2 regions of the Pantoea nemavictus genome follow, and region 1 is predicted to be linked to the other one. Evidence: predicted binding sites of a transcription regulator. Region 1 holds the regulator's gene; the other holds the start of a gene.
The links. The regulator LexA, encoded in region 1, represses DNA repair genes until DNA is damaged. The targets are predictions, from matches to a motif close to TNCTGTATGTACATACAGNA.

Region 2: the regulator LexA is predicted to act here: its motif matches at 2,099-2,118, upstream of metR (HTH-type transcriptional regulator MetR).

Annotation. Positions count from the first base shown of each region.
Region 1 is NZ_JBBGZW010000001.1:2,452,001-2,456,798, forward strand. Features, by position in the region: gene plsB (glycerol-3-phosphate 1-O-acyltransferase PlsB) at 1-2,051, opposite strand, end outside; gene WH298_RS11185 (diacylglycerol kinase) at 2,178-2,546, shown strand; gene lexA (transcriptional repressor LexA) at 2,652-3,266, shown strand; gene dinF (MATE family efflux transporter DinF) at 3,403-4,725, shown strand.
Region 2 is NZ_JBBGZW010000001.1:2,310,664-2,315,461, reverse strand. Features, by position in the region: partial or broken gene metE (5-methyltetrahydropteroyltriglutamate--homocysteine S-methyltransferase) at 1-1,936, opposite strand, end outside; gene metR (HTH-type transcriptional regulator MetR) at 2,151-3,083, shown strand; gene WH298_RS10570 (YehS family protein) at 3,177-3,656, shown strand; gene WH298_RS10565 (carboxylate/amino acid/amine transporter) at 3,867-4,730, opposite strand.

The DNA of each region.
Region 1 (4,798 bases):
TCTTGCAGTGTGATCAGCCCCTGGCGCGCCATCTCGGCGCACAGAGCGTTGAGCACCGCAGGCAATTCCGCTTTATCCCAACGCAGGAACAGCTCGCTCTTCAACATCGGATACACCAGGCTAACCTGGCGCAGCAGCTCAACATCGCTGATTTCGCGATGCTGCTGCACAATGGCGGCAATCAGCGACGGCATCACCAGCATGTGATGGATGTTGTTGCGATAGTAGGTCATCAGCACCGCCTGCTCGCGCGGCAGAATGATGATGTCGCCAATGTTGTCTTGCTCAGTCTCGAACTTGTTCATGCCCATGGCGTGATCAAGTAGCGCTTCGGCGCTCATATCCGGTACCGTTGCTTCCGGTGAATACGGCACGTTGCGCAGCAGTTGGGTGTAGCACTCAAGCTGCTCAATCAGTTGTTCGCGCGTCAATGAGCGCTGACGTGAGGCCAGCAGCGCGGTGACGCACAGGTTCATGGCGTTCGCCGCACCCGCTTCGTTGATGCGTACCATCAGCTTCGCCGCAATATCATTCACGGCTGGCGTCATCCAGGCAGGACGTTGTGGTTCGATCGGATCGATCGCGTCACGCCATTCCGGCACGTTTTTGTTGAGGTAATTCATCAACGGCAGCGGTTCGCCAAAGTTGACATAGCCCTGACCAAGATTGCGCAACTTACGTAAGCCGCGCACCATCTGCAGGAAACTCTCTTTCTCTTTGGCGGCGCCACGCAACTCTTTAGCGTAAGTACCCACTTCCATTACGTGCTCATAACCAATGTAAATCGGCACGAAAGTGATGGGACGACTGCCGCCACGCAGCATCGCCTGCAGCGTCATCGATAAGGTGCCGGTTTTCGGGTCCAGCAAACGTCCAGTGCGTGAGCGTCCGCCCTCAACAAAGTACTCAACCGAATAACCACGGCTAAACAGCTCGCCAAGGTATTCGCGGAACACCGTGGAGTAGAGCTTGTTGCCCTTGAAGGTACGACGAATAAAGAACGCGCCCAGACGACGGAAAATCGGGCCTGCTGGCCAGAAATTCAGATTGATACCTGCGGCAATGTGCGGCGGCACCAGGCCCTGGTGATAGAGCACATAAGAGAGCAGCAGGTAGTCCATATGGCTGCGATGGCAGGGCACATAGACAATCTCATGGCCATCCTGCGCCAGCTGACGCACGCGCTCGCCACCGTGGACGGTGATGCCCTGATAAAGGCGGCTCCACAGCCAGCCCATTACGCGGTCGGTCACTTTAATCGCTTCGTAAGAGAAGTTTGCCGCCACTTCTTCCATCATTTCGATGGCATTCTGCTGAGCTTTCTCATGCGAAATCTTTTTACTACGCGCTTCATCTTCGACTGCTTTTTCAATCGCTTTGGATTGCAACAGCTTATTGAAGAGGTCCTGACGCGCGGGCAGACGCGGTCCGACAGCGGCCAGGCGCTGGCGGGCAAAGTGAATGCGCGCGACACGTGCCAGTTTCTGCGCAATCGACTTGTCGGTGCCGTGTTCGGTCGCCATCTGGCGCAGCGATACGGTTTGCGAGAAGCGAACGAAGCTATCGCGGCCGTGCCACAAAATGGCGAAGAACTTCTGCACGCCATTCAGAATACGCAGATGCGGTGTCGCTTCTCCCTGAATTTCACGTCCCGGCGCACGACCAAACATCACCGCAACGGGTAACATCTGGACATCGAGCTGTGGGTTGCTGCGGTGCAAATCGAGATAGTCGTGGAATAGCTTTACTGATTCCGGATTCGCCACGAAATAGGGAATAACGCGCGGGCCATCGTGAATAAACACGTGGCGCGGTAGCAAGGTGCCATCGATCTCCAGTGGAGCCAGCGGATCGGGCAGATCATGTTTCAGACATTGCGCCCGTAGCGTGAGAAGGTCAGCCTTTGAATCATAAGGCAAAACATACATCACTGGACGTGTCGGATCGATCCCGTGTTCAGAGACGGGATCGGTCGGAATGACCTTACTTTTTACCAAAATAGAGAGTGGTAAATTCAATAATTTGTAATAGAGTTTACGCCAACCTGACATAGACAACTTAAAGCCTCTTGTTAGCAAAGCGCGGCAAGCATACCAGAAAGCGCAGCGAAGATCTGTGGCTCTGCCACCTCCCACTGCCACACATTGACGTCAAAATAGTTCAAGGGTTCCATAAACATGGCAAATAACGTCACCGGTCTAGTAAGAATAGTGAAAGCAGCCGGTTATTCCTGGCAGGGCTTGCGTGCCGCATGGCAGCATGAAGCCGCATTTCGCCAGGAGGCGATTGCCGCGCTGGTGGCTATTATCGTGGCCTGTTGGCTGGATGTTGATGCCATTTCCCGCGTGTTAATGATTGGTTCGGTGGTACTTATCATCATTGTTGAAATCCTTAATAGCGCCATCGAAGCGGTGGTAGACCGCATCGGTCAGGAGCAGCATCCGTTAGCCGGGCGTGCCAAAGATATGGGATCGGCTGCCGTGTTGCTGACTATCTTACTGGCTCTGTTTGTCTGGATCGCGCTGCTCTGGACGCATTTGAGATAGGGATTCCAGATTCATCAATGCGCTGATTTTTCCCTCTGTTACGGTTTTCATTTCGCGAATACCTGTATATACTCACAGCGACTGTATAAACAACCAGGGGGCGGGATGAAAGCGCTAACTGCAAGGCAGCAACAGGTCTATGACCTGATTCGCGACCATATTAACCAGACGGGCATGCCGCCAACGCGTGCGGAAATTGCTGCGCAACTGGGTTTTCGCTCGCCCAATGCTGCTGAAGAGCATCTGAAAGCGCTGGCGCGAAAAGGCGTTATTGAAATTGTTTCCGGCGCATCGCGCGGGATACGCCTGCTGATGGAAGAAGAGCCGAGCGAAGGTTTGCCATTAATTGGCCGCGTCGCTGCTGGCGAGCCGCTGCTGGCACAAGAGCACATTGAAGCGCACTATCAGGTTGATGCCAACCTGTTCAAACCCAGCGCCGATTTCCTGCTACGCGTTAGCGGTATGTCGATGAAAGATATCGGCATTATGGATGGCGATCTGTTAGCGGTGCATAAAACTCAGGAAGTGCGTAACGGCCAGGTTGTGGTGGCGCGCATTGATGATGAAGTCACCGTGAAACGCTGGAAAAAGCAGGGCGCGATTGTCCATCTTCTGCCGGAAAATAACGATTTCCAGCCGATTATCGTTGATACCCGCGAGCAGTCACTGACCGTTGAAGGTTTGGCTGTGGGAATTGTGCGCAACGGCGAATGGCTCTGATCAATTTCTGATCCTCCCCAACTGCGGCGGCGTATGCTGCGCTGACCGCAGTCTGCTATTTTATTTCTCTGTGACATTTTCTGCGGCACTGTCGGGCGCATTATCACGCTGATACCGCAAACAACGGAATGCGCTGATGCAGCTGTTTTCCCCTTCAGATAAAGCACTCTGGCGGCTGGCGCTGCCAATGATCCTCTCCAACATCACCGTTCCGCTGCTGGGCGTGGTGGATACTGCAGTCATTGGTCATCTTGATAGCCCCATTTATCTCGCTGGCGTCGCCGTGGGTACCACGGCAACCAGTTTCATCTTCATGCTTCTGCTGTTTTTGCGAATGAGCACCACCGGACTGACCGCGCAGGCTTTTGGTGCGAATGATAAAAGCGCACTGGCGCGCGCCTTGACGCAACCGCTGCTCATCGCTTTAGTCTTCGGACTCTTGTTTATGCTGTTGCGCACGCCAGTAAGCAGTTTGGCGGCAGCACTGATGGGCGGCAGTCCGGAAGTGCAGCAGCAGGCGAAAATATTTATTGAGATTCGCTGGCTGAGTGCGCCGGCCACCTTGGCTAATTTGGTGATTCTTGGCTGGCTGCTGGGCGTGCAGTATGCGCGTGCGCCGATGGTGTTATTGATCGTCGGTAATCTGGTGAACATCCTGCTCGACCTGCTGTTTGTCCTCAAGCTGCACTGGGGCGTGGCGGGAGCGGCGGCGGCTACGGCGTTGGCCGAATATGTCACGCTGGGTGTGGGTTTGTGGATGGTAGCGCGGGTACTTAAATTGCGCGGTATCCACTTCACGCTGCTAAAAAATAGCTGGCGCGGTGATGCGGCGCGGTTGTTTCGCCTCAATCGCGACATTATGTTGCGTTCCCTTATGCTGCAAATCTGCTTCGCGTCGCTCACCATTCTCGGTGCGCGCATTGGCCCGGATGTCGTGGCGGTCAATGCGGTGCTGCTAATGTTCCTTACCTTTACTGCCTACGCATTAGATGGCTTTGCCTATGCGGTTGAAGCCTGTTCCGGTGAAGCGGTCGGCGCTAAAGATCGCAGCCGGTTATTGCTGATCTGGCACGCTGCTTGTCGACAAGCCTGTTTTGTGGCGGTGCTATTTGCGCTGATTTATGCCTTCACTGGCCCGCAGATTGTAGCGATGCTGACTTCACTGGAAGCACTACGCGACATGGCCGATCGCTACCTCATCTGGCAGGTGATACTGCCGCTGATTGGCGTCTGGTGTTATCTGCTGGATGGCATGTTTATCGGCGCGACGCGCGGACGAGAGATGCGAAACAGCATGGTAATAGCGGCTATTGGTTATGGCGTAGCGCTGTTGACGCTGCCGTGGCTCGGTAACCACGGTTTATGGTTGGCAGTAACGGTATTCCTGGCGTTACGTGGGCTAACACTGTGGCTAATCTGGCGGGGTCACTGGCAACGTGATAGCTGGTTTAACGCCTGATTAAGCGAAGCGTAACCTACAGATTAATCTGTAATTCTCTGCAAACTTCGAAGCGGCTACTACAATTACCTTA
Region 2 (4,798 bases), 140 kb from region 1:
AGTAACACATATGAGTGTGAATTTGCGTGTCGTCTTGCGCCACCGCGGCATTCAGACGGAAAGCATCAACTGCCCATGTCAGATACGCCGCCCAATCGGACTGATGCAGCGGCAGACCTTCGCGCAGCGCGGGTTCATCAATCTGAATGATGCCGATGCCGGCTTTTTCCAGATCTGCCACTTCGTCACGCAGCGCCAGCGCAATCTGTTTCGCAATGGTTTCACGGCTCACATCTTCACGTGGGAACGACCAGCAGAGAATGGTTACCGGACCGGTCAGCATGCCTTTAACCGGTTTGTCGGTCAGTGATTGCGCGTATTTGGCCCACTCAACGGTGATCGCGGCAGGACGGCTGACGTCGCCGATGATAACTGGCGGTTTTACGCAGCGAGAACCGTAGCTCTGCACCCAGCCGTTCTGGGTGAATACGAAGCCGGCGAGATTTTCGCCAAAGTATTCCACCATGTCGTTACGTTCAGCTTCACCGTGCACCAGCACGTCCAGCCCCAACCGTTCCTGCTCAACGATAGCCTGTTTGATATGTTCTGCGATGCCGGTGCGGTAGTTGCCGCCATCAATGTTGCCTTTTTTGAACTCGAGGCGCAGGCCGCGAATTTCCGTCGTCTGCGGGAATGAACCAATCGTAGTGGTTGGCCACGCCGGCAGATTAAAGCGGTTACGCTGCGCTTTCGCACGCTCGGTATAGTTGCTGGCGCGCTCGATGTCTTTGGCCTGGATTCTCGCCAGACGCTCGCCGACCACGGGATTGTGAACGCGTGTTGAGTTGGCACGCGCACGAATCGGCGCGCTCCACTCCACCAGTGAAGCAGCATCATGGTTATTTAGCGCCTTGCTCAACAGCGACAGCTCAGTGCATTTCTGCAGGGCAAAGGCGAACCAGCTTTTCACCTCTTCATCCAGCCGCGTTTCCACGCTCAGATCGATTGGGCTATGCAGTAGTGAGCAGGACGAACCGATCCACAGCTGTTTACGCTGGCCAACCAACGGCTGCAGCCGTTCAAACCAGCTGCTGAGATCCGCACGCCAGACGTTGCGACCGTTGATAACACCCACCGAAAGCAGCCAATCTGCCGGGATCTGCTGGTTCAGCTGCTGGATATCATCTTTACCGTGAACCAGGTCGACGTGCAGACCTTGCACCGGCAGCGCTTTAATCACGTCAAGGTTCTGGCCGATGCTGTCGAAGTAGGTCGTCAGCAGCAGTTTGCTTTCACCTTGCAGCGCCTCGTAAGCCGGTTTGAAGGCATCGCGCCACGTTGCTGGCAGCTCCAGCGCCAGTGCTGGCTCATCGATTTGTACCCATGCGATATCGCGTTTATTCAGTTCAGCCAATACCTGTTGGTAAACGGGCAGAATATCTTTCAGCAGTGACAGACGATCAAACTGCTCGCCCTTCACTTTACCTAGCCACAGATAGGTTACCGGGCCGAGCAGCACCGGTTTAACCTTGTGGCCGAGCGCCAACGCTTCATCAACCTCATCCAGCAGCTGGGTCCAGGTCAGTTTGAACCGCTGGCCGAGGGTGAATTCCGGCACCATGTAGTGATAATTGGTGTTAAACCATTTGGTCATTTCCGCCGCCGCAGCGGGTTCACCGCTAGGTGCACGGCCACGGCCAAGGCGGAAGAGCGTATCGAGATCGACGGATCCATCATGGTTTTGATGGCGTGCTGGCACATTACCCAGCATCAGGCTGGTGGTCAGAACATGATCGTACCAGGCGAAATCGCCAACCGGCAGCAGATCCACTCCCGCGTCTTGCTGCTGTTGCCAGTGACGAGCACGCAGTTCGCGACCCACGGCCAGCAGCTCTTCCTATGAGCTTTTATCTGCCCAATAGCTTTCCTGTGCTTTTTTCAGTTCACGACGCAGACCGACGCGCGGGAAACCGAGTGTATGGTTGAGAATGGTCATTTGCTGTTCTCCAGATATTCTTTTAGGTACAACCGATTTACGTTCATCCAGCGAAAGAAGAGGTCATTCGCTGAGCTGTATGGCTGGACAAAGGTAAAGTGGCCGCGACGCTTGCTTGAGATGTTTAGCCGTCCAGATGTTTACACCGCCATAATCTGCGGGTACTGTATGTTCCTCAAGCGCAATTTGTTCAATCTCGATGTGAAGGATTCTCATGATCGAACTCAAACACCTGCGGACGCTGCAGGCGTTACGGAATACCGGCTCGTTAGCCGCCGCCGCCTCACAGCTTCATCAGACGCAATCGGCGTTGTCCCACCAGTTCAGCGATCTGGAACAGCGGCTGGGATTCCGTCTGTTTGTGCGTAAAAGCCAGCCGCTGCGTTTTACGCCGCAGGGAGAGATTTTGTTGCAGCTGGCCGAGCAGGTTTTGCCGCAGATTCAGCAAGCCTTGCAGGCGTGCCATGAGCCGCATCAGACCACATTGCGTATCGCCATCGAGTGTCACAGCTGCATTCAGTGGCTGACGCCTGCGCTGAATAATTTTCGTCAGAGCTGGCCGCAGGTGGTGATGGATTTCAAATCTGGCGTGACTTTTGACCCCCAACCGGCGTTGCAGCAGGGCGAGCTGGATGTGGTGTTGACCTCCGACATTTTGCCGCGCAGCGGGTTGTTCTATTCACCGATGTTCGATTTTGAAGTGCGTTTAGTGATGGCGCCGGATCATCCTTTGGCGCAGCTTGATCATATTTCCCCGGAAGATATGGCTGAAGAGGTGCTGATGATTTATCCGGTGCAGCGCCAGCGTTTGGATGTGTGGCGACATTTCCTGCAGCCGGCGGGCGTGAGTCCAGCCTTGAAGAGCGTAGATAATACGCTGTTGCTGATTCAGATGGTGTCGGCAGGCATGGGCATCGCCGCGCTACCGCATTGGGTGGTAGAGAATTTTGAGCAGCAGGGTTTGGTGGTCACCAAGACGCTGGGCGATGGGCTGTGGAGCCGCCTGTATGCCGCGGTCCGCGAAGGTGAGCAGCGTCAGCCGGTGTTGGAAGCTTTCGTACGTTTTGCCCGCCAACACGCCTGTGAACATCTGCCGTTCGTGCGCGATGCCGCACGTCCTGGCGCATTGCAGAGCACCTCTTCCTGATGCTACTGGGCGGCGAAAGTCGCCCGCGCTGTTATCCCTGCCCCGCCTGCTCTATAATGCGCCGCCTCAACCCGCGACCAAGAGAGTTTCACCATGATGAGTAACGATGTTCTGCGCAGCGTGCGCTATATGCTTGATTTGAGCGATAGCAAAGTGGTGGAGATTTTTGCCTTAGCGGGAAGTGAAGTGCCGCTGGAAGATGTGCAGGCGTGGATGAAGAAGGATGACGATGCCGCGTTTCGCAAGCTGCCGGATGTGTTGATGGGGTACTTCCTCAACGGTCTGATTTTTTATCGTCGCGGTAAGAGTGAAGATGCACCCGCACCGTCGATTGAGCGCCGCATGAATAATAATATTTTCATGAAGAAGCTGCGTATCGCCTTTGCACTGAAGACCACCGATATTCCGGATGTGTTGCTAAAAGCGAACTTTAAGATTTCGCAGGCTGAGGTGGGCGCAATTTTCCGTAACCCGGAACACAAGAACTTCCGCGAATGCGGCGACCAGATTCTGCGTAATTTCCTGAAAGGTTTGACGATGATCCATCGTCCGGGACCGGTTAAGAAGGCTTAATCGCTTCATGGTTCTAGCCGGGTCAGGGATAGCGCGGCAGATCGCAAAGGGAAACCACTTCCCTGTGGATCAGCCTCGCGAGTACTCACCCCATCCATGGGGTTCGGCCGCAAGCGGCCAACGCTTCGCATTGTGCAAAAACGCTCCCGGCGTTTTTGTCCATGGCTCGGATGCTTTGCTCCTCTGCCGCGCTATCCCTTCCCTTTTAACTTAGGCGCCGCTTTTCTTGCCCAACACCCAGCGTTTATGCACATAAAGCGAGGCGAAGATTACGGCAGCACCGGCGATAAAACTCGGCCAATGCGGTGTTTCCTGCCAAATCGCCAGGTTCACCAGTAAACCCGCCGGCACATGCATATTGTTCATAATGCCCAAGGTGCCCGCATCCACCTGCGTTGCGCCGTAGTTCCACATGAAGTAGCCCAAACCTGAAGCCGCAACCCCCAACCACACCAGAATGCCCCACTGCAGCGACGTAGTAGGCAGTTTGTTGGGATTGCCCCACAGGCTCCAGGCAATGACCGCGATGATCACCGCACCGAGATAGAACCATGAAAACGCGGTGTGCTGCGGCATTGGGCGGGTTTCCTGCAGACGTTTGTAGCCCACCATACCAATGGCAAAACAGATATTCGCCGCCTGCACCAACAGTAAGCCAAACCAGAAATGATCGCTGACTTTGTCGTAACGAATAATCGCCGCGCCAATCACTGCCAACATAGCGCTGAAGGCATAGCCGATACGCAGCGGACGTCGGCTGAGCAAATCGTAAATCAGCGTGACATACAGCGGCGTCATGACGGTGAACAGCAGAAACTCCGTGACGCTCAGATACAGGTAAGCCTCAAAGCTCAGCAGATACATGATGCCGAGTTGCAGCATGCCCACCAGCATATACAGCAGGATGGTTGAGGCACGATAGCCACGCCAGCGCAGGAATGGCAGGAAGACGATAGCGGCGAGCGCTAAGCGCATCAGCACGGAGAACCAGGAGTCCACCTGCCCAGCCAAATATTCCCCGATTAAACTGAAGGAAAAAGCCCACAGAATGGTGGTAACGATCAGTAACAGCACGGTAACGATCCCAAAATGAACAGTGGCGCTAGTGTAAACAAACTGTCGCTATTGAGCTGAACTATCTG